One region of the Nocardioides sp. zg-1228 genome, then DNA from elsewhere that is predicted to be linked to it. Evidence: predicted binding sites of a transcription regulator. Region 1 holds the regulator's gene; each other region holds the start of a gene.
What was found. Region 1 encodes LexA, which represses DNA repair genes until DNA is damaged. Its sites were predicted from a motif close to TCGAACANNTGTTCGA; they were not measured.
Positions count from the first base shown of each region.

Region 2: JX575_RS07520 (HNH endonuclease signature motif containing protein) is a predicted target of LexA. The motif match lies at 3,169-3,184, and genes of this name have one in related genera.
Region 3: ruvC (crossover junction endodeoxyribonuclease RuvC) is a predicted target of LexA. The motif match lies at 5,868-5,883, and genes of this name have one in related genera.

Region 1 covers NZ_CP070961.1:3,406,125-3,413,552, forward strand. Annotated here, with positions in the region: gene JX575_RS16370 (hypothetical protein) at 250-591, shown strand; gene JX575_RS16375 (hypothetical protein) at 758-1,009, opposite strand; gene JX575_RS16380 (hypothetical protein) at 1,309-2,106, opposite strand; gene JX575_RS16385 (hypothetical protein) at 2,118-2,642, opposite strand; gene JX575_RS16390 (LysM peptidoglycan-binding domain-containing protein) at 2,844-3,197, opposite strand; gene JX575_RS16395 (SDR family NAD(P)-dependent oxidoreductase) at 3,390-4,208, opposite strand; gene lexA (transcriptional repressor LexA) at 4,337-5,059, shown strand; gene JX575_RS16405 (LysR family transcriptional regulator) at 5,061-5,948, opposite strand; gene JX575_RS16410 (NAD(P)-binding domain-containing protein) at 6,031-6,849, shown strand; gene JX575_RS16415 (nuclear transport factor 2 family protein) at 6,846-7,205, shown strand; gene JX575_RS16420 (FAD-dependent oxidoreductase) at 7,249-7,428, shown strand, end outside.
Region 2 covers NZ_CP070961.1:1,556,128-1,563,555, forward strand. Annotated here, with positions in the region: gene JX575_RS07500 (bifunctional [glutamine synthetase] adenylyltransferase/[glutamine synthetase]-adenylyl-L-tyrosine phosphorylase) at 1-1,098, shown strand, start outside; gene JX575_RS07505 (SatD family protein) at 1,152-1,826, shown strand; gene JX575_RS07510 (hypothetical protein) at 1,823-2,557, shown strand; gene JX575_RS07515 (CBS domain-containing protein) at 2,539-2,979, opposite strand; gene JX575_RS07520 (HNH endonuclease signature motif containing protein) at 3,381-4,634, shown strand; gene JX575_RS07525 (MmcQ/YjbR family DNA-binding protein) at 4,780-5,139, shown strand; gene JX575_RS07530 (IS30 family transposase) at 5,621-6,775, shown strand; gene JX575_RS07535 (hypothetical protein) at 6,878-7,285, shown strand.
Region 3 covers NZ_CP070961.1:2,357,583-2,365,010, reverse strand. Annotated here, with positions in the region: gene JX575_RS11375 (inositol monophosphatase) at 1-718, shown strand, start outside; gene JX575_RS11370 (class I SAM-dependent methyltransferase) at 738-1,427, shown strand; gene pgsA (phosphatidylinositol phosphate synthase) at 1,454-2,074, shown strand; gene pdxS (pyridoxal 5'-phosphate synthase lyase subunit PdxS) at 2,140-3,051, shown strand; gene JX575_RS11355 (VOC family protein) at 3,070-3,468, opposite strand; gene JX575_RS11350 (AraC family transcriptional regulator) at 3,465-4,343, opposite strand; gene pdxT (pyridoxal 5'-phosphate synthase glutaminase subunit PdxT) at 4,400-4,996, shown strand; gene JX575_RS11340 (YebC/PmpR family DNA-binding transcriptional regulator) at 5,033-5,806, shown strand; gene ruvC (crossover junction endodeoxyribonuclease RuvC) at 5,920-6,504, shown strand; gene ruvA (Holliday junction branch migration protein RuvA) at 6,501-7,100, shown strand; gene ruvB (Holliday junction branch migration DNA helicase RuvB) at 7,105-7,428, shown strand, end outside.

The sequences.
Region 1 (7,428 bases):
CCTCTGGCCTGTGCACCAGATGTGGATAACTACAGCGGTGTAAGTACTAGATGTAGTGGTAACCGTACGCCCCGACCACAACGCCTGGCAAGCGAACGCGAATCCTCGGCCGAGGTATTTCGCCGGCTCGACAAAACCGCAGGTCAGTGCGCGGCACGGCACCTCGGGGGCGGTCCTGGACGGCGTGTCGGTCGGCGCCAAACTCGTCGAACCCCTGCCCCATGAGGCCCCATCCGCCACAATGACGGGGTGTCCACAGCGGGGAAGCGAGCAGGTGCGCGGAGAGGCGCGCGGCCCCCGCGGACCCTCGACCGGACCGCCCTCGTCCTCGGTGCCGCGATCACCCTGTGCGTGGTGGCGTGGGGCTACCTCGTCTACGCCGCCATCGACTTCGGCACGGCGGCGCGCAGCTCCTCCGGCGGCTCGGCCTGGCTGTTCATGGCGCTGGCCTGCCTCGGCGCGATCGCCTGCCTGTTCGCAGGTCTGATGCTGGTCGCCCGGCTGATGCGGACCCTCGGGATCACCGAGGCGCCACCCCCTCCGGACGACGCTCCCCCGCGCCCCGTCGGCGGGAAGCGCGCCGCCCGCTGACCGTGGAGGTTCCGAGCCGCCCACTGGCTCGGAACCTCCACGATCTTGGGGCGGGCGACGGGCCGTGCGTCCCGCCCTCCCCGATCGCGGCATCGGGCGCGGCGCATGAGGCCGACTCGCAGTCTTGCTTGCGTGCCGACGCGAGTGCACGTCGATCTAGGGCTGATCAGCTTGGCTCGATCCAGTAATGACCCACCACCCAGCCCTTGCGGAACGGCTCGAGGACGACCCGAAGGGTGGTGCGGCCACCCGGGAACTCCTCACGTCGCCCGTCCCCGTGCCGGACGACCGTACGAGGGACGTCCTTTGTGACGAGGTAGGTCGCGTCCGAACCGCGCACCTTGGTGATACGGATGATGGTCGAGCCCGGGAAGTCGACGGAGCCACCGCCCTCGAAGGCGCGTTCGACCGCCTCCACGAAACCATCGCAGGGGTCACATTCAGAGGTCATGGACGCGTAGTGCGACGTCCTTCCCGTCATCTGCATCTCGTCGCTGGCTGCTTCCCACCGACGGATGAAGGCTCGTGGGTTCGACCGGTCCCGCGCGAAGTAGGCAGAGTCGACGGGCCGCCGTTCCTGTGGCTTCCCATGACCAGGCTGGGGATCGTCGCTCGTCCTGGGAGGTACGGGCGCAGGCTCCTTGGCTGCACTGCCGCACGACGCGAGGCTCATCGCGATTGCGGCACCCGCCAGCGCCCGCACGACCATTCGGTGGGTCATCGCAGGACGAGCTGCGGGAGTGCCTCGACGACCTCGAGGTCCTCGCTGGCGCCGGTGACCCAGATGGTGGACGGAATGGTCTCAGGGGGGCCGCCGTCGACCGTGAAGCTGGCAGCCCCGTACTGGGTGTCAACGCTGACAGCGACCTGTTCGACCTGCTCGTAGACGTGGGCCACGTCGAGACCTGGGTACGGCGCCCCCGGGCTGGTCGTCGTCTCAGAGGTGCCGTCGCCGAAGTTCCAACGGTACGCAACCGGCCTGGCGGTGACGACCACGTTGGATCCCTGCAACTGCACCGGAATGCTTGACGCTTGCGTGTTGGCGGTGAAGAAGTTGGTCTCCAGGTTGACAAGCGTCTTCCCGTTCGGCGGCTGGACCGACAGTGCCGATGGGGACCAGTCCAGTTCGTCAAACGCTCGGATCACAAGTGTGCGAATTGGAGGGTCGTCAACGTCCGCCGCCTCGTCCGCCGTCAAGCAGGCCGTGCCCACCCTAGTCCCGTCTCGAAACACCGCGTACAACGTTCCCGTACGACCATCGACCGTGCAGGCCCGGGGATTTGAACAAGCTTCCACCCCGCCCGAAGTTCCGTCCTTACACAACTGATAGACCAGCCACGTCGACTTCGGCTCGGCCTCTTGCGCCGCTTGGAGGGTCTGACCCGTGTACTCGCATACGACCTCAACCGAGTAGAGGTCGGCTGTCTCGTAGCAGGTTTGCCCATCCGCCTGCGCAGCCGTCGGCGACCAGATGGCGCTCTGCGCGGCCAGCACGATCACGACGACGTAGATCACCCGAGCACCGATCACGACGGCACCTGCGTCAGTCGCACGACCCTCCACGGCGACGTCGCATTGAGACGGAATCGGTAAACCAGGTCCCCGCCCGAATACTCCTGCTCCCGGGCATTCGAATTCTCTTTGATAACAGTGGGCGCTGATGTCACGCGCACGTCAAAGACCGGACGTGAATCGCCTCCGGACTTGTCGGACACGTCTTCAACGGACCAACCCTCCGTCCTCACGAAACCGCCGGCGTCAAAGGCGCTCCGAACCCGATCGGCCACCTGCGAGCAGGCTTTGCACCCGGCCGACAGGCGGAGGTACTCCGAGGTATCGCCCGAGTTCTGCATCGAGTTGCTCACCTCAACCCACCGCCGAATGAAGTCCTCCGGACTCTCGACCTCAGCCGTCTCGGTCTCCACCGGCGTCGGGGTCGGCGAGGAGCTAGTGGGATCGGGGATCTTGGGCTCGGGGGCGGGTTCGTCGGAGCACCCGGCCACGAGGAGCGGGACGGCGAGGGTGAGGGCGAGTGCGCGGCGCAGGTGCATGAAGTGCCTCCCGAGAACGACATCAGCACGCTGAAACTACCCATTCCCGCGCCCCCGCAACCACCCCGGCGACGAAACCTGTGGACGACGCCCCAGCGGGGCCGGGATGGGAATGCGCCGAGGGGCGGGCCCGTGGGCCCGCCCCTCGCCTTCCCCTGGTCCACCAGCCGGGGTCGAAGCGGCTGATGGAGGCCTCGCGCGTCAGTCGGAGACGACCGGGACGCGGAGCTTCTGGCCGGCCGCGAGGCCGGCGGACTCGAGGGCGTTGAGCCGCTCGATCTCGGTCATCACCGCGCGGACGTCGCCGTCGGTGGCGATGTCGCTGGCGATCCCCCACAGGGTGTCGCCGGGCGCCACCTGGACGATCTGGGTCGGGGCGGGCTGGCCGGCCTCGCCGGTGCCGACCGCGCCGCCGGCGAGGACGAATGCCACGGCGAGGGCGAGGAACAGCGAGGTCAGGAAGACCACGAGCCGGCCACGGCGGGTCAGCCGCACGGTGGAGCGGCGCTGGGCAGCAGCCGGGGCGAAAGCGGGGGAAAGGCTGAGGGTGCTCATGGTGGCCTCCTGGGGAAGAATCAGCCGGTCGTCTCTGTCGAGCGAATGTCTAGTCGGACCCACCGACAGTGGCCTCGGCCACCGGTGGTCGATCAGACGTTCGATCGAACATGTGTACGACGGTAGAGCACGTGTTCGAACGACGCAAGCACCTCGTCGAACAAATGTTCGGGGCTTCCCCAGGTGGAGACGTCAGCGGCGCTTCATGGCGCGCCGGCCCTGCGCGGCGAAGAGCCCGGCCGCGTGCTGCATCAGCCCGGGAGCCAGCGCCGAGCCGCGCACGACTCCCCCGCGCCACCCCGGCACGGCACGCACCACCCGGCTCGACCCGACGAGCTCGACCGCGGCCGCCGCGACGTCCGCCACGGCCAGGATCGGGCCTCCCGAGTAGACCAGCTGCGACCCCAGGCCGTCGGGGTCCTGCGCGGCGAGCATCGCGGTGTCGACCCCGTCGGGGCACAGGGCGTGGACCCGCACCCCGCGCGGCGACTCGGCGTTGACGGACGTCGACAGCGAGACGACCGCGGCCTTCGTGGCCGCGTACACGCTGTATCCCGGCACCGGGCCGAGGCCGGCGAGCGAGGCCACGTTGACGACGTCGCCACCCGCTGGGCCGAACGCCGCGAGCGCCGCGCGGGTGCCCCACATCGTGCCGAGCAGGTTGACCTCGACCAAGCGGCGCACCTGCTCCTCCGCCAGCTCGGCGAGCGTGCCGTCGTCGCCGACGCCGGCGTTGTTGAACCACGCGGTCAGCTCGCCGTGGCGAGCCGCCTCCTCCGCCACGAGCCGGTGCGACGCAGGGTCGCGTACGTCCTGGGCCAGGCCGGCGACCGCGCCGATCTCGTCGGCGGTGGCGGTCGCCGCGGCGCCGTCGAGGTCGCCGATCAGGACCCGGTGGCCGCGGGCGATCATCAGCTCGGCGATGCCGCGACCGATCCCACGCGCACCACCCGTCACGACGCTCACGGTGGGGGTCCCGGTCGAGGAGGGTGTCGAGGAGCGTGTCGTCATGGCGGGACCCTAGCGACACGCGGCTTCGAACAGGTGTTTGATCCTGACCTGCCGGGCGGTCTACGGTGGGCGCACCAGCTCCTCCCTGACCAGCCGTGGACGGAGGGGGCAACCGCACTGGAGGACGCATGGCCAAGCAGGACGACAAGAACGTCATCGAGATGCCCGACGGACCCCCGGACGCCACCGGCCTGACCCCGCGCCAGCAGCGGGTGCTCGCCACGATCAAGGACTCCATCGAGACCAAGGGCTACCCGCCGTCGATGCGCGAGATCGGCCAGGCCGTCGGCCTCACGTCGTCCTCGAGCGTCGCCCACCAGCTGCGCGTGCTCGAGGGCAAGGGCTTCCTCAAGCGCGACCCCAACCGTCCCCGCGCCCTCGAGGTGTTCCTCCCCGAGGTGATGGCCGCCCGTCGCAGCATGTCGAGCGGCGAGGAGACCTCGATCGACGAGACCGGCATCGGCGACGCGATGCCGACGGCGATCAACATCCCGGTCGTCGGCCGCATCGCCGCCGGTGGCCCGATCCTCGCCGAGGAGCAGGTCACCGACGTCTTCCCGCTGCCCAAGCAGCTCGTCGGCGACGGCACCCTCTTCCTCCTCGAGGTCTCCGGCGACTCGATGGTCGACGCGGCGATCTGCAACGGCGACTACGTCGTGATCCGCCAGGAGCAGACCGCCACCAACGGCCAGATCGTCGCCGCGCTGATCGACGGCGAGGCGACCGTCAAGACGTTCCAGCGCAAGGACGGCCACGTGTGGCTGCTCCCCCACAACGACGCCTACGACCCGATCCCCGGCGACGACGCGACGATCCTCGGCGTGGTGACGGCGGTCCTGCGCAGCCTCTGACCTACCGCGCGGAGCCGGACGCGGCGGCGACCAGCGCCGCCGTCAGCTCCTGCACGCCGGGCCGCGGACGACGCTCGCGGCTCAGCGCGTAGACGGTGCGGGTCGGTGGCGCGACCAGACGGCGTACGGCGACGCCCGCCGGCAGGCCCGGCACCAGCATCGCCGGCACGAGGGCGACGGCGAGCCCGGCCGCGACGAGTGCCACCTTGCCGAGCAGGTCGCCCGCCACCAGCTCGACCCTGGGCTCGAACCCGACCCGGCCCGCGGCCCGCTCGAGCAGGCTGCCCGAGCCGGGGTGGTCCTCGGCCCAGATCTCGTCGGCGAACGACGTGAGCCGCACGCGCCGGCGGCCGGCGGCCAGGGCGTGCCCCGCGGCCAGGACGACGCACATCTCGTCCTCGAGCAGTCTCGTACGTCGCACCTCGGGGTCCGTGGGCAGGCCGGGTGGATAGTCGGTGACCACCGCGACGTCCACGTCGCCCGTGCGCACCCGCTCGTGCAGCCGGGCCGAGCCGTCCGAGCGCAGCGCCACCCGCGGACCCTCGGCCGGGAGCGACCGCAGCGTGCGGGGCACGAGGTCCACGGAGGCGGAGGGCACGGCGCCGAGGGTGAGCGGCACCGCGTCGCCAGCGCGGGCGCGACGTACGGCGTCCCTCGCCCGGGCCGCCTCACCCACCAGCAGGCGCGCGTGCGGCAGCAGCGCTTGCCCTGCGGCCGTCGGCCGGACCCCGCGCGGCAGGCGCTCGAGCAGGGCCTCGCCGAGGTCGTGCTCCAGGCTCGCCACCTGGCGCGAGATCGCCGACTGGGTGTAGCCGAGCTCCTCGGCCGCGGCCGTGAAGGAGCCGGCCTCGCACACCGCCACGAAGGTCCGCCACGCCGTCAACGCCATGCAGAGAAGTATGCGCAGACCGCATGGAGCGATGCGACACCTGCGCTTGTCGCAGGCCGCTGCCGGTTCCATGGTCGTAGGCATGAACGAACACGTGGTGGTGCTGGGGCTCGGGCGGATGGGCCGGGCGATGGCAGAGACCCTTGCGTCCGCGGGCGCACGGGTCGCGTCGTGGAGCAGAGGCGGCGGCGGGACGGCCGGCACGGCCCCGGAGGCGTTGGCGCGCCCGGGGCCGGTCGTGCTCGCCGTCTACGACGGGCCTGCCTGTCGCGCGGTGCTCGCCCAGGTCGCCGAGCACCTCGCCGGGCGACTGGTCGTCGTCACGAGCACGGTCGGAGTCGACGAGGCCGACGCGCTGGCGTCGATCGTGTCCTCGGCGGGCGGCCGATACGTCCACGCGCCCGTCGTCGGCTCCGTGCCGGCGGTCCGGGCCCGCACCCTGCGCCTCCTGGCGGGCGGACCGGCTGCCGACGTCGAGGAAGCGGTCAAGGCACTGACACCGGTGCTGGGCGGCGTGAGCCGGTTCGCCACCCCGCGCGAGGCCGCGGCCGCCAAGCTGGTCGCCAACGCGTCGCTGGCCGCCGCGCTGCTCTCCGTGCGCGACTGCCTGGCCGGCGCAGCGGCGCTGGGGCTCCCGCTCACCGCGGCGCTCGACGTGCTGGCCCTCGGGCGGCTCGGCGACACCGTGGGATCGCTCCGCCCTCGCCTCGAGCGCCCCGACCAGACCGCGCACTTCACCGTCGACGCGCTCGTCAAGGACCTCGGGCTCCTCGCAGCTGCGGGAGGACCCTCGGCCCCGCTCGACCGGCTCTCCCGCCTCGTCACGACGGGTCGGTTGACCGGAGCCGACGACGTGTCGGCCGTGGCGCTGTCCGCCTCCACCCGGACGGCCACGTCGTGACCGGCATCGACGACGTGCGGGCGCCGCTACACGCCTATGCCCGCGGGCACGCTACGGGGGACCCGTCGTGGTTCCGCACCGCGTTCCTCCCCACCGCGCACGTCGAAGGGCTGCGTGAGGGCACCTTCACCTCCTGGTCGATGGACGACTACTGCGCGTTGTTCGACGGCACGCCGGCGCCCGACGAGGCGGACCGGAGCAGGACCGTCGACCAGGTGTGCGTCGAAGGGACCGTCGCCACGGCGACCATGACGCTGCGCCACGGGGAGTCCGTCTTCACCGACATGTTCGTCCTGGTGCGGGTCGACGGCGTCTGGCGGATCGCCAACAAGGTCTACCACCGGCACGCGTCCTGACACGGACCGGTGCACCTCAGGGTCCGGCGGGCACGATGGCTCCATGAGCCACCTCGAGCAGTCCTATGACTACGTCATCGTCGGCGCGGGGGTCGCTGCGGCGAGCGCCGTGAAGGGCATCCGCACGCGTGACCAGGGCGGCCGCGTCGCCGTCATCGGCTCCGAGCCGGACAAGCCGGTCTACCGGCCCGTGCTCTCGAAGGACCTCTGGCTCAAGGACGAC
Region 2 (7,428 bases), 1.8 Mb from region 1:
GCGCTGGCGGAGATGCAGGCGGTCGCCGAGCGCGCCGACTCGCCCGAGGCCGCGGTCGCCGCTGTGCGCTCGGTGCGCCGGCGCGAGCTGCTCCGCATCGCCTGCGGCGACCTCGTCGCGGGCACGGACGTGGCAGTGGTCGGCCAGGGGCTGACCCGGCTCACCGACGCCACCTTGCAGGCGACGCTCGACATCGCGATCGAGGCGGTGCGGCGCCAGCGTGGCCTGGACGCGCCGCCGAGCCGGATCGCCGTGGTCGCGATGGGTCGCTACGGCGGGTTCGAGCTGTCGTACGGCAGCGACGCCGACGTGATGTTCGTGCACGAGGCCGCCCACGGTGCGGACACCCAGGCCTCGGCGTCGTTCGCGACCGCGGTCGTCTCGGAGGTACGTCGCCTGCTCTCGCTGCCGGCCAGCGACCCGCCGCTGGAGATCGACGCCGACCTGCGCCCGGAGGGCAAGAACGGCCCGATGGTGCGCACCGTGGAGTCCTACGCCGCCTACTACGCGAAGTGGTCGGACGTGTGGGAGTTCCAGGCCCTGCTGCGAGCCGACGCGGTGGTCGGCGACCCCAACCTGCGCGCCCGCTTCACCGAGCTCATCGACCCGCTGCGCTTCCCCCTCGACGGCATCGCGGAGTCCGCCGTGCTCGAGGTGCGTCGGATCAAGGCACGCGTCGACGACGAGCGCCTGCCGCGCGGCGCGGACCGGCACACCCACCTCAAGCTCGGTCGCGGCGGGCTGGCCGACGTCGAGTGGACCGTGCAGCTGCTGCAGATGCGGCACGCGGGGCGGGTCGAGGGGCTGCGCACGACGCAGACGCTGCCCGCCCTGGAGGCGGCGGCCGGGGCGGGGCTGGTCGCCGAGGCCGACGCGGCGACGCTGGCGGAGGCCTGGCGGCTGGTGAGCCGGGTGCGCAACGCCGTCACGCTCGTGCGCGGCAGACCGGCCGACCAGCTGCCCAGCGACGCCCGCGAGCGCGCCGCGGTCGCGCGGGTGCTGGGCTACCCGCAGGGCGCGTCGGACGAGATGGTCAACGACTACCTGCGCACCACCCGCCGCGCCCACGCCGTGGTCGAGCGGGTCTTCTGGGAATGAAGCGATGTGCTTCATCGATGGACAAATGAAGCAATGACCTTCATTATCGAGGAGTGCCCAGGACTGCCGTCGCGACGCTGATCGGCGACCTCGTGGGGTCTCGAGCCTCCCACGACCGCGCCGACCTCCACCAGCGCCTCGAGTCGGCGCTGGGCGAGGTCAACGACCTGGTGCACCCGCTCCGGCCGCTGTGGGTCACCGTCGGGGACGAGTACCAGGGTGCCTTCGCGACGGTCGCGGAGGCCGTGCGGGCCACGCTGCTGGTCCGGACGCGGCTGCTCCCGGACCACGACGTGCGCCACGGCATCGGCTGGGGAGCGACGACCGTCCTCGACGCGGACACCGGCATCGAGGACGGACCCGGGTGGTGGGCGGCCCGGGTGGCGATCGAGGCCGCCGCCAGCGCGGAGCACAGCCCGGCCCAGCGGTGGCTGCGCACGGCGTACGTCGTGGCCGACGGCGCCGCCGGGGGAGCGGACCCCGCCCTGGTCAACGCCGGGCTGGTGCTGCGTGACGAGCGGGTCAGCGGCCTGTCGGCGCGCTCGGTGTCGGTGCTGCGTGGTCTGCTGTCCCACGAGACCCAGCGCGACGTCGCCGACGCCCTGGGGATCAGCGCGTCCGCGGTGTCGCAGCGGGTGCGCGCCGACGGGCTCGCGGCGATCGTCGCGGCCCACGACCTGCTCGCGCCCGCCAGTGGGGGCGACGACCGGGAGGAAGGAGACCGATGAGCTGGCTCGGGATCCTGCTGATCGGGTTCGCGGTCACCGACCTGATCCACGCCGTGCGCCGCACGCGCTACCTGCCCGAGTGCGTCGGGGCGCTGGTGGCGCTGTGCACCGGCCTGCTGGCCGGGCTGACGTCGGGGCGGGACGTGGCGGCGCTCCTGGGCATCGCGGTCGTGGTGCTGCTGTGGGGCCTGACGGTCACGTGGGGCTTCGGCCACCCGGGACCGAAGGCGGCCCGGCTGCCGCTCGGCGTGTTCCTGGTGGCGCTGGTGGGCGCGATCGCCTGCTCCGGGCTGGCGCCGGAGGCCTCCGGCCCGCTGGCCCGGTGGCTCGACTCCCTCGCCGTGGGCGATCTCGACGGCGTCGGTCCCGACCGGTTCCTGCTGCTTCTCGGCGCGTTCGCGATCCAGCTCTCCACCGGCAACGTGCTGGTCCGGCTGGTGCTCAAGGCGACCGGCACCATCAACCCGCGGGCCGACGGCGCGATGCCGCCCACCCGGCTCAAGGGCGGGCGCCTGCTGGGTCCGCTCGAGCGCGTCTTCATCCTCGCCCTCGCCCTCGGCGGGCAGGTGACGGCGGCCAGCGTGGTCGTCGCCGCCAAGGGGCTGCTGCGCTTCCCCGAGCTCTCGTCGCGGCGCGACCAGGACCGGATCCACCAGCTCACCGAGTACTTCCTGCTGGGGTCGTTCGTGTCGTGGCTGGTGGCCCTGGGCTCCTACGTCCTGCTGGCCTGAGCGCCGGGGCCGTCGGTGCGCTCGGCGCGCCGCGAGGCGACGCCGGCGTCGGTGCAGAAGCCACCTCCGTGGCGCTTGAGGCAGAGCAGCCCGACCAGCAGCCCCTGGCGGTCGACCACGGCGACGCGCCGCTCGCCCACGGCGCGCATCGCCCGGCGTACCTGCTCCGCGGGCAGGTCGGCGCCGATGGTGCGCCCCTCGAGCACGGCATGCGCGAGCGCGGGCTGCTCCCCGGACCCGGCGGCGGCGAGGTCCCGGCGCACGAGCGTGCCGAGCAGCTGCTCGCCGACCCGGCCCGTGCCGGTGAGCAGCACCATGTGGACGTGAGGGCTGGCGAGGACCTCCTGTACATCGGCCACCGTCGCCTCCCCGTCCAGGACGATCGGGGACCGCAGCATCACCTCTGCCACCCGTGCCGTCACCCTGCGACGATAGGCGCACCCCGCGCGAGTGTCTGCCTCGGGCGGCGAGCGGGGACCTCAGGTCGGGGCGGGTCGCCCCGCGGGCGGTACGAGCAGCAGCCGCTCCCTGCGGAGGGGGAGACGCCCGGGCGGGTGCGGCGCTGCGGCGTCCGTCCCCGCGACGGTGGGCTCCGCGCCGCTCGTCCGCGATCGAACACGCTTGCGAATATGCGCAAGAGCGGGTAGTCTGATCGGACGCACCATAGGTCCATGGCTCCAGGGCGTCGCCCGGGCCATGGCTGAGTGGAGCGAGTTGCGAGGGTGACGTAATAGTCCGGGGACCCGGGCCTCCAGGAGCGACGACCATCGATCGATCGCGCGCGTGCGCGATCGGCTCGTCGTCGACGTGGAGGAGGTCCGTGGTGGTGCACCCGATCATCGCCGCCGCCTGCGACGTCCGCGCGCGCCTCAAGTCGGTGTCCGGGGCCAACCCGACGTTCATGACCACCGCCGAGAAGGCGAGCGCGTTGGGTGAGCTGGGTCGGGCCGAGGGACAGCTGGCCGAGCTGCGGTTGCGGATCCTCGCCGAGGCCGGCGACCTCGCTGCCGACACCGCGGCCCGGGACGCCGCCGGCTGGCTGGCGCAGCAGACCCGCACGTCGTTCGCGGACGCGCGGTCCGACCTGCGCCTGGCCGAGTCGTTGGACCGCCACCGGCCGGTCCTCGCGGCCGCCATGCGGGAGGGCGCCGCGAGCCTGGCGCAGGCGCGGGTGATCGATCGTGCGCTCACCGCGCTGCCCGGTGCCGTCGACGCCGAGACGGTGTCGCTGGCCGAGGCGCACCTCGTCGACCGGGCGGGGGAGTTCGGTCCCAAGGAGCTCGGTCGCATCGGGCGCCGCATCCTCGACGTCGTCGCGCCCGAGGTCGCCGAGCGAGCCGAAGCCGCTCGGCTCGCCGACCTCGAGGCCCACGCCCGCGAGCACACCCGGCTGACGATGCGTCGGCTCGGCGACGGCACGACCCGCATCTCCGGCCGGCTCCCCGACGCCGCGGCGACACGGTGGGTGACCTACCTGGAGGCCTTGACCAACCCGCGACTGGCTGGTCCCGCCGGGGGCGACGTCGCCGAGCGGCTTCCCCACCCGCGCCGGATGGGCGAGGCGTGGATCCAGCTCCTCGAGACCCTCGACGCCGGTCGGCTGCCGGTCCACGGCGGCGACGCGACCACCGTGGTCGTCACCATCTCGTTGGAGTCGCTCAGGGCCGAGCTCGCCACGGCGGACCTGCTCGGCTCGGGGCTGGTGCCGGGCGACGAGCTCACGGGGGACCGGATCACCGCCGCCGAGGCGCGCCGCCTGGCGTGCAGCGCCAGGATCCTTCCGGTGGTCCTCGGCGGCGAGGGCCTGCCGATCGACCTCGGCCGTGTCCGGCGCCTCTTCACCCCCGCGCAGCGCAAGGCGCTCCTGGTCCGCGACCGCACCTGCCGTGCCGAGGGCTGCGAGATCCCCGCCACCTGGTGCGAGGCCCACCACCTCGAGCCCTGGCACCACGGCGGACCCACCGACCTCGCCAACGGCCTCCTGCTCTGCACCCACCACCATCACCGCGTCCACGACGCCGGACACCGGGTCGACCGGCTCCCCAACGGCGACCTCCGCTTCCATCGACGCAGATAGGAGGCACGGGCGGGACAGTCTTGGTCGGTCATCGGGCGAGCAGGAGCCGGTGACACCCGGTCAACGAGGGAGGACGATGTCTCGATGGGCCGACTCGCGATCCCCGCGGCCGCGTCCTGAGGGGCGGTGCGGTGGTGGTGCGAGAGTGGCGGTGATCGACGACGTCCGCGCGCTCGGGTCGGAGCTCGAACGTTCCTACGAGGTCTACGTACGAGGGCGCCTGAAGTTCCGGGTCAAGCAGATCGTCTACGTCGCGTTCTCCCTCGACGAGCGCGTGATGGGGTTCGGGTTCCCCAAGGAGGAGCGCGCCGCACTCGTGGAGAGCGAGCCGCACAGGTTCCACCTGCCCCCGCAGGCCGACCTGCGCTTCCACTGGGTCCACGCCGACCTTGCGACGCTGGACCCTGCCGAGGCCCGCGAGCTCGTCGTCGACGCCTGGCGCCTGGTCGTGCCGCAGAAGGTCTCGCGCGCCTACGACCTCGCCCACCCCCACGGCCCGGGCTGACGTCCGCAGCCGAGCGGGAGACCTCACGGGGTTCGTCCCTCACGGCGACGCAGCACCGGATCTGCTGCGCGAGCCGCCGCGGGTCGTTCGCGTCGAAGGCCAGCTGCCAGAAGGTCACGCGACCCAAGGTAGGGGGCGATCCGGGGGGTGTGTCGACGCCCACCCCCAGCCACCCGGAAGACCCACGCCGAAGCCGCTCCTTGACACAGAGGGGTGCCAGATCCGGGTGCATCACGGATGACGACTCTGGCACCCTGCCTTATCGTTAGCGGCCAGCCTGCTCAACGCCCAGCGCTGGTACTGGGCGTCACTGAACCCAAGGATGACGGCACCGTTCGAGTCGGGCCAGGCCCCAGGAGGCGCCGTCCCTCAGTGGGCGGCGACCTCCGAAAACACCTCAGGACATGGCGCCCTCTACGCGCGCATCTCGGGGTGCTCTCAAGGGGTCAGCGCAACACTTCCTTAACTCGAGGAGGTTGCGGTGGGACGTGGTGACTACGAGAAGCTGACGCCAGAGACGATCGACGCGCTGTGGGCGAGGCTGCGTGAGGGGCAGGCAGCGAAGCCGACAGCTCGGCAACTGGGTCTGTCACCGAGCACGGTGCGTACCTACCTGCTGCGCTGTGGTGGGGTCAGACCCGATCCTCGGCGTCGATCACGTTGTCGCCTGTCGATGGCGGAGCGCGAGGAGATCTCTCGGGGCTTGGCGGCCCAGGAGTCGATCCGAGCCATCGCGACTCGATTGGGTCGAGCGCCCTCGACGGTTAGCCGAGAGATCAACACCAACGGCGGGCCCAGGCGATACAGAGCAGCCAGAGCCGATCGTGAGGCGTGGTCGCGTGCGACCCGTCCCAAGGCGTGCAAGCTGGCTGTGAACCCGGTGCTGGCTGGCATCGTGGCCGAGAAGCTTCAGCGACGATGGTCACCCCAGCAGATCGCAGGCTGGCTCAAGTCCACCTACCCCGACGACCCGGAGATGCACGTGTCCCACGAGAGCATCTACCGCACCCTGTTCGTCCAGTCCCGCGGCGCGCTGCGCAAAGAACTGACCGCTCACCTGCGCACCGGGCGGGTGATCCGGCGACCCAAGGGAGTTCGGTTGCCCGACGGTCGTGGCGGCCGGCCCAACACGCTGCACATCTCCGAGCGACCGGCCGAGGTAGAGGACCGGGCGGTACCCGGCCACTGGGAAGGCGACCTGGTGTTCGGCAAAGGGATGAGCCCCGTTGCCACCTTGGTGGAGCGCTCGACCCGGTTTCCTGATGCTGGTCGCGCTACCTGTGGCAATCACAAGGCTGACGCGGTCGCCGATGCGCTGGCTGCCGCAGTCACGACGCTGCCGCAGCAACTGACGAAGTCCCTGACCTGGGACCTCGGCCACGAGATGGCCCAACACCAGCGGTTCACCGTCGCCACCGGTGTGCAGGTCTACTTCTGCGATCCGAAGTCGCCGTGGCAGCGTGGCAGCAACGAGAACACCAACGGACTTCTGCGTCAGTACCTGCCCCGCCGGGTCGACTTCCGCACCTTGACCCAAGACGACTTCGATGCCATCGCTCAAGAGCTCAACGAACGCCCTCGACAGACCCTCGGCTTCAAGACACCATCACAAGCACTAGCCGAGGTGTTGCGCTGACCGCCTGAACCCGCAGGCATGAGCGGGCGCTCGGTTCGCGGCGGGTCCGGCGTTTCAAGCGACCTCCCTGCAGGCGTCGCGCGAGTGCGCCACACTGCCTCAGTGAGCGCCGGGCGGATGGGGAGAGCCGTATCTCTTGCCTGTGTCGTGATTTCGCTCAGCGCGTGCGGCGGGGCACGAGCCGTCGACGGCGGTGACGCGACCGTGCTGGTTGCCGAACGAACTGGTGGAGGCATGGACGCACGCCTCGAGGGAACCCTTGCGGTCGTCGATGGGTGCTTGGGCATCACTGATGTCACTACGTATCGCGACACGGTCGTCGTATGGCCGCACGGCACCGAGGTGACGAGCGACGCCCCCACCACCATCGAGCTCCCCGGCGTTGGCGAGATCGCTGTCGGCGAGAAGGTCTCCGTCGACGGAGGCGTGGACAGGAGCACCACGGGTCGGGTCGGCGGGCTGGTCGTCCCGTCCTACTGCGACAGCACCGAGATCTGGCTCGCGCGCTGACTGACTGGACCCGCACGGACGACTCGCCCCGGGGACCAGACCCAGCCTCAGCGAACCTTCCACGTCGTCGGAGGCCACCAGACTCCGCATCCCCGGACCACCGTGAAGGTCGAACGTGGGCAACACCTGATCCTCGCCCCTGT
Region 3 (7,428 bases), 1.0 Mb from region 1:
GGCGCTGCTCGCCGCGCGCATCCGCTCAGAGGGCCTCGACGTCGAGCGCAAGACCAGCGGGTCCGACATCGTCACCCAGGCCGACACCGCGGCCGAGCGGCTGATCGTGCAGCAGCTCGCCGCCGAGCGCCCCGACGACGCGATCGTGGGGGAGGAGGGCGCCTCGCGAGCGGGCACCTCGGGCCGGACCTGGGTGATCGACCCGGTCGACGGCACCTACAACTTCTCCCGGGGCAGCGACTGGTGGTGCTCCGCGATCGCGCTGCACGACGAGGACGACGTGCTGCTCGGCGCGGTCCACCACGCCGCCACGCTCCGCACCTGGGTCGGCGGTCCGGCCCTGCCCAGCACCTGCGACGGCACGGCCCTCGCCCCGCTCCCGGACACGCCGCCCGAGGCGCGGTGTGCCGCGAGCTACCTCCACCCGCCCTACTTCGGCACCGAGGTGGGGGAGGCGTTCACCCGGGCGCTCGGGCAGGTCGGCACCCTGCGGATGTTCGGCTCCGGGACGATGGACATGGTCGCGATCGCGTCCGGCCAGTGGGACGTGCTCTTCCAGCACTCGGTCCCGGCCTGGGACCGGCTGCCCGGCGCGGCGATCATCCGCGGTGCGGGCGGGGACGCGGTCGTCCTACGCGCCGGGGGGGTCGACTGGACGGTGACGGGTGCACCCGCCGCGGTTGCGGACGTCCGCGCCGCGCTGCTCAGTCCAGCGTGATGGCCACTAGGGTCACCCCATGACACAGCGCCCGACCCGCCCTGATGACGCGCGTCCTGTCGCGCGCACCTTCCAGGGCGTTGATTCGCCCTACTGGTCGGAGTCGCGCGCCCACGTCGCCGACCTGGTGCCCGACTCCGCCCGCCGGGTCCTCGACGTCGGGTGCAACGACGGCACCTTCGGTGCCGGGCTGAAAGCGCGCGTCCCTGGTCGGGAGGTCTGGGGCATCGAACCGCACGACCTCGACGCAGCGGCGGCAGCCCAGAAGCTGACCGGCGTGGCGTGCGGCTTCTATCCGGACGCGCTCAAGGAGGTGCCCGGTGCCTTCGACTGTGTCAGCTTCAACCACGTGCTCGAGCACATGACCGACCCGTGGCACGCCCTTCGGGTCACCCGCGAGCGGCTCCACCCGGGCGGCGTGATCGTGGGAGAGCTTCCCAACATCCGCCACCTGCCGTTCCTCTTCGACCTCGCCGTACGCGGGAGGTTCGACTATGTCGACTCCGGGCTGCTCGACCGCACGCACCTGCGCTTCTTCACCCGGTCGAGCGCTCACGACCTCTTTGCCACGGCCGGCTACGAGGTCGAGGAGTTCTTCCCCGTCGTCGCCATGGGCAACGCTCGTTTTCCTCGCGCGTCGCGGGTCGTGGCGAAGGCGGTCGGCGACCTCTCGTACCTGGCTTTCGCGTTCCGCGCGCGGCCCGTATGAGGCGGTACCGGTAGCCTGCGGCCACCATGCTCGAACACATCCGCGGCCTCGTCACCGCGATCATCTCGCCGATCGCCCGCCTGCTGCTGCGCCTGGGGGTGAGCCCCGACGCGGTCACGCTGGTCGGCACCGTCGCGACCTGCACCGCCGCGCTGTGGTTCGCGCCGCGCGGCGAGCTGGTCGTCGCCGCGCTCGTCGTGACGGTCTTCGCGCTCTTCGACCTGCTCGACGGCACGATGGCCAGGATGAGCGAGCGGGCGAGCGCGTTCGGGGCGTTCCTCGACTCGACGCTCGACCGCATCGCCGACGCCGTGGTCTTCGGCGCGGTGATCCTCTACTTCGCCGGACCCGGCGACTCGATGTTCGGGGCCGCCATGGCCCTCTTCTGCCTCGTCACGGGCGTCTCGACCTCCTACGCCCGGGCCAGGGCCGAGTCGCTCGGCTTCACCGCCCGCGTGGGCATCATGGAGCGCGCCGACCGGCTCGTGGTCCTGGGCATCGCCGCCATCGCCGCCGAGCTGAGCGACCAGCCGCTGGTGCTCGCGTGGGGCCTCGCGCTGCTCGGGGCGCTGAGCTCGGTGACGGTCGCCCAGCGCATCTGGGTGGTGCGCCGCCAGGCCCTCGACCGGGCGGCCTCCCAGGCCTGAGCGCGGTGTGATCCAGGTCTCACGCCGATGCCCCCGTCCGGGCGGGGCGGCACTACGATCGAGGCATGGCTGAGCACACCTCGTCCCAGACCCCCATCGAGCACGGCACCAGCCGCGTCAAGCGCGGCATGGCCGAGATGCTCAAGGGCGGCGTGATCATGGACGTCGTCACCGCCGACCAGGCCAAGATCGCCGAGGACGCCGGCGCCGTCGCCGTCATGGCCCTGGAGCGGGTGCCGGCCGACATCCGCGCGCAGGGCGGGGTGTCGCGGATGAGCGACCCCGACATGATCGACGCGATCATCGAGGCCGTCTCGATCCCGGTGATGGCCAAGGCCCGCATCGGCCACTTCGCCGAGGCCCAGGTGCTGCAGTCGCTCGGCGTCGACTATGTCGACGAGTCCGAGGTGCTCACCCCGGCCGACTACGCCAACCACATCGACAAGTGGGCCTTCACCGTCCCGTTCGTGTGCGGCGCGACCAACCTGGGCGAGGCGCTGCGCCGCATCACCGAGGGCGCGGCGATGATCCGCTCCAAGGGCGAGGCGGGCACGGGCGACGTGTCCAACGCGGTCATGCACATGCGCACGATCGGCGGGGAGCTCCGCCGGCTGCACGGCATGTCCGAGGACGAGCTCTACGTCGCGGCCAAGGAGCTGCAGGCGCCCTACGACCTGGTCAAGGAGGTCGCGGCGGCGGGCAAGCTGCCGGTCGTGCTCTTCACCGCCGGCGGCATCGCCACCCCGGCGGACGCGGCGATGATGATGCAGCTCGGCGCCGAGGGCGTGTTCGTGGGCTCGGGCATCTTCAAGTCCGGCAACCCGGCCCAGCGCGCCGAGGCGATCGTCAAGGCCACCACGTTCCACGACGACCCCGACGTCGTCGCCAAGGTCTCGCGCGGGCTCGGCGAGGCGATGGTCGGCATCAACGTCGACGAGATCCCGCAGCCGCATCGCCTGGCCGAGCGTGGCTGGTGACGCGGGACCGCGGCGGGCTCAGCCTCGCCGCGGCTCGCCGGCGTAGGTGCCGAACGACCACTGGTTGCCCTCCGCGTCGGTGACCCGGAACTCACGGCTGCCGTAGTCCTGCTCGACGATCTCGCTGGGCTCGAGGCCCGCCTCGGCGGCGCGCCGGTGCACGGCGTCGACGTCCGGCGCGACGACGTACGCCGCGCTGGTGCCGGGCTGCTGCGTGAACGGGCCGTCGGGCTTGTGGCAGCCGAGCATCACGCCGCCTCCCTCGGGCCAGTCGAGCTGGGTGTGCTGGACGATGCCCGCCTCGTCGCGGTAGGCCGCGGTCTCCTCGAACCCGAGGGCGACGAGCGCGCGGATGACGACATCGGGGTCGTGGGCCTGCAGGGCGGGCCAGACGGTGGGTGGGTGCTGGTGGCTCATGGCGACGATGCTGCCGCGACGCCGGGCGGGGCGCCTTGGATATTTGGGAACTCCGCGGTGAGCCACGCCGACGGCCCGAGGCCCGCGAACTCCCTGAAGTCGCGCACGAGGTGCGACTGGTCGTAGTAGCCGGTGCGGGCGGCGACCTGGGCGAGCGACGAGCCCGACGCGCCGGCCGCGACCACCGCGCGCCGGGCGACGTCGAAGCGGGCGAGCCGCTGGACGGTCTTCGGGCCGTGGCCCGTCTCGGCCGTGATCAGCTGGTGGAGCCGCCGGCGGCTGTAGCCGACGGCGTCGGCCACGTCGGACACCGCGAGGTGGCGCCGCCGGGTGAGCAGCCGCCACGCCTCGCGGACCTCCGCGGACGCGTCGCGCGGCTCCGCGCCGCGCTGCGTGCGGCGGATGCGGCGCGACAGGAAGCCGGCGACCGCGGCATACCGCCCGTTCCAGTCGGGCGCCGCGTGCATCTCCTCGACCACCCGGTCGACCTCGGCGCCGAACAGGTCGCGCGCGTCCCAGCTGCCCACGGGCAGCTCGGCCGCGGGGACGCCCAGCAACCGTCGCACACCCACGGGGTCGAGGGTGAGCTGGACGCCGGCCCACCGGCCGGGCTGCTCGACCATCGCCGGACGGGTGTGCAGCCCGCCGAGGCTGACCCACTGCGCGTCGCGCACCCCGGCGCCCCAGTCCTCGGCCGTGGGTGCGGTGCGCAGCGGCTCGTCGAGGCTCAGCACCATCGTGAGCTCGGCCGACGGGAGCCCGCGGTGCACGCCCGGCGCCAGCCCGCTCGCCGCGTAGCCGTACATCGACGTGACGTGCGGCGCGAGGGGCGCGGGGACTCGCGCCTCCGGAACCTGCTCCCACCCGCCGCCCATGGGGCGAGTGTGCCCCAACGGGCGGGCGGCGTCACCGCGACCTAGGATCGGCGCTCGTGGACCCGACCATCGGCGTGCTGGCCCTGCAGGGCGACGTGCGCGAGCATCTCGAGGTGCTGCGGGCCGCGGGCGCGGAGCCGCTCGCGGTACGCCGTCGGGTCGAGCTCGCCGCCTGCGACGGCCTCGTGATCCCGGGCGGGGAGTCCACGACGATGGTCAAGCTCGCGAGGATCTTCGAGCTGCTCGAGCCGCTGCGCGACGCCGTCCGCGGAGGGCTGCCCACCTTCGGGACCTGCGCCGGGATGATCCTGCTCGCCGACCGCATCGAGGACGGGGCAGCAGGCCAGGAGAGCGTCGGCGGGCTGCACATCACCGTGCGCCGCAACGCCTTCGGTCGCCAGGTCGACTCCTTCGAGGAGGACCTCCACCTCGACGGGCTGGCGGACCCGGTGCGGGCGATCTTCATCCGCGCGCCGTGGGTCGAGGCGGTCGACGAGGACGTCGAGGTGCTGGGGCGGGTGGAGGACGGCCCGGCCGCGGGTAGGATCGTCGCGGTCCGTCAAGGCCCCCTGATGGCGACCTCGTTCCACCCAGAGGTCGGCGGCGACGGCCGGGTGCACGGCATGTTCGTGGACCTGGTGCGCTCGGCCTGACGACCGCCCAGGCTCGAGCGACGGATAGAGGGACTCATGTCAGGCCACTCCAAGTGGGCAACGACCAAGCACAAGAAGGCCGCGATCGACGCCAAGCGCGGCAAGCTCTTCGCCAAGCTGATCAAGAACATCGAGGTCGCGGCGAAGCAGGGCGGCGGCGACCCCGCCGGCAACCCGACCCTCTACGACGCCATCCAGAAGGCGAAGAAGAGCTCGGTCCCCAACAAGAACATCGACTCCGCGGTCAAGCGCGGCTCGGGCGCCGAGTCGGGCGGGGTCGACTACCAGGGCATCTCCTACGAGGTCTACGGCCCGCAGGGCGTCGCCTTCCTCGTCGAGTGCCTCACCGACAACAAGAACCGCGCCGCGATGGAGGTCCGCACCGCGGTCACCCGCAACGGCGGCACCATGGCCGACCCCGGGTCGGTCTCGCGGCTGTTCACCCGCAAGGGCGTCGTGACGGTGCCCAAGTCGCAGGACGACCGCGAGGTGAGCGAGGACGACGTCCTCGAGGCGACCCTCGACGCGGGCGCGGAGGAGGTCAACGACCTCGACGAGGCGTTCCAGGTGCAGAGCGAGGCGACCGACGTCGTCGCGGTCCGCACGGCGCTGCAGGACGCCGGCATCGACTACGACTCCGCCGACGTGGAGTTCGTGCCCAGCCTCGAGATCCCCGTCGACGCCGACGGGGCGACCAAGGTGCTGCGGCTCGTCGACGCGCTCGAGGACCTCGACGACGTGCAGGACGTCTTCACCAACGTCGACATCCCCGCCGAGGTGATGGCCGAGCTCGAGACCGCCGACGCCTGAGCCCCGCGCCGTGCCGCGTGTCGTACGACGACCCGCGGCCGCCGCGGGTTAGCGTGGTCGCACGAACACATGTTCGGACGACGTGGCCGGACCGACGGCGGAAGGGGAGCTTCGTGCGCGTGCTCGGCATCGACCCCGGCCTCACCCGCTGCGGCGTCGGGGTGGTCGACGGCAGCGTCGGCCGGCCGCTGACGCTGGTCGACGTCGGGGTGGTCCGCACCAGCTCCTCCCTGCCGATCGCCGAGCGGCTGGTCACCATCGAGAAGGGCCTCGACGCCTGGATCGAGGAGCACCGGCCCGACGCCGTCGCCGTGGAGCGGGTCTTCGCCCGCTCCGACTCCAGCACCATCATGGGCACCGCCCAGGCCAGCGGCATCGCGCTCGTCGTCGCCGCCCGGCGCGGCCTGCCCATCGCGATGCACACCCCGAGCGAGGTCAAGGCGGCCGTCTCCGGCAACGGCCGAGCCGACAAGGCCCAGGTGGGCGCGATGGTGGTGCGGATCCTCCGGCTGGCCGAGCTGCCCAAGCCGGCCGATGCCGCCGACGCGCTCGCGCTGGCCATCACCCACGTCTGGCGGGGCTCGGCCAGCACCCGGCTCGAGGCCGCCGCCGCCCAGGCCCGGGCGCAGCAACGAGCCCCGCGGCGCCCCAGCCCGACCAGCACCCCACCGAGCACCACCCACGTGAGGACCCGATGATCGCCTTCGTCCGCGGCGAGGTCGCCGCCGTCACCTTGTCCAGCGCCGTCCTCGAGGTCGGTGGCGTGGGGCTCGAGCTGATGTGCACCCCCGGCACGCTGGCGACGCTGCGGGTCGGGCGCCCCGCGACGCTGCCCACGAGCATGGTCGTCCGCGAGGACAGCCTGACGATCTTCGGCTTCCTCGACGACGACGAGAAGCAGGTCTTCGAGATCGTCCAGACCGCCTCGGGGGTCGGGCCCAAGGTCGCCCAGGCCATCGTGGCCGTGATGAGCCCCGACGAGGTGCGCCGGGCCGTGACCACCGAGGACGTCAAGGCGCTCACCCGGGTCCCCGGCATCGGGCAGAAGGGCGCCCAGCGCATCATCCTCGAGCTCAAGGACCGCATCGGTCCTCCCGTCGGGGCCCACCACCCGGCCGCGGCGTCCCCGCCCACGGAGGCCTGGCGCGACCAGGTCCAGCAGGGCCTCGTCGGCCTCGGCTGGTCGGCCAAGGAGTCGGAGAAGGCGGTCGACGCCGTGGCTCCCGAGGCCGGCGACCAGCCCGACGTCGGCGCGCTGCTGCGCGCCGCGCTCCGCACGCTGAGCAAGGCCTGAGCCGATGAACTGGGACGACACCGACGAGGACCTCCACGGCGACCTCAACGACGAGCTCCGGCTCACCGACGCCGAGCTGGGCCACCTCCAGCGGCTCACCGACGCCGACGCCGACGGCGACGAGCGCGCGGTGGAGGCGGCCCTGCGGCCCCGCACGCTCGACGAGGTCGTCGGGCAGGCGCGGGTGCGCGACCAGCTCGGGCTGGTCCTCGAGGCCGCCCGCCGCCGCGGCCGGGCGCCCGACCACGTGCTGCTGTCCGGCCCGCCAGGGCTCGGCAAGACCACGCTCGCGATGATCATCGCCGCCGAGATGAGCACGCCGCTGCGG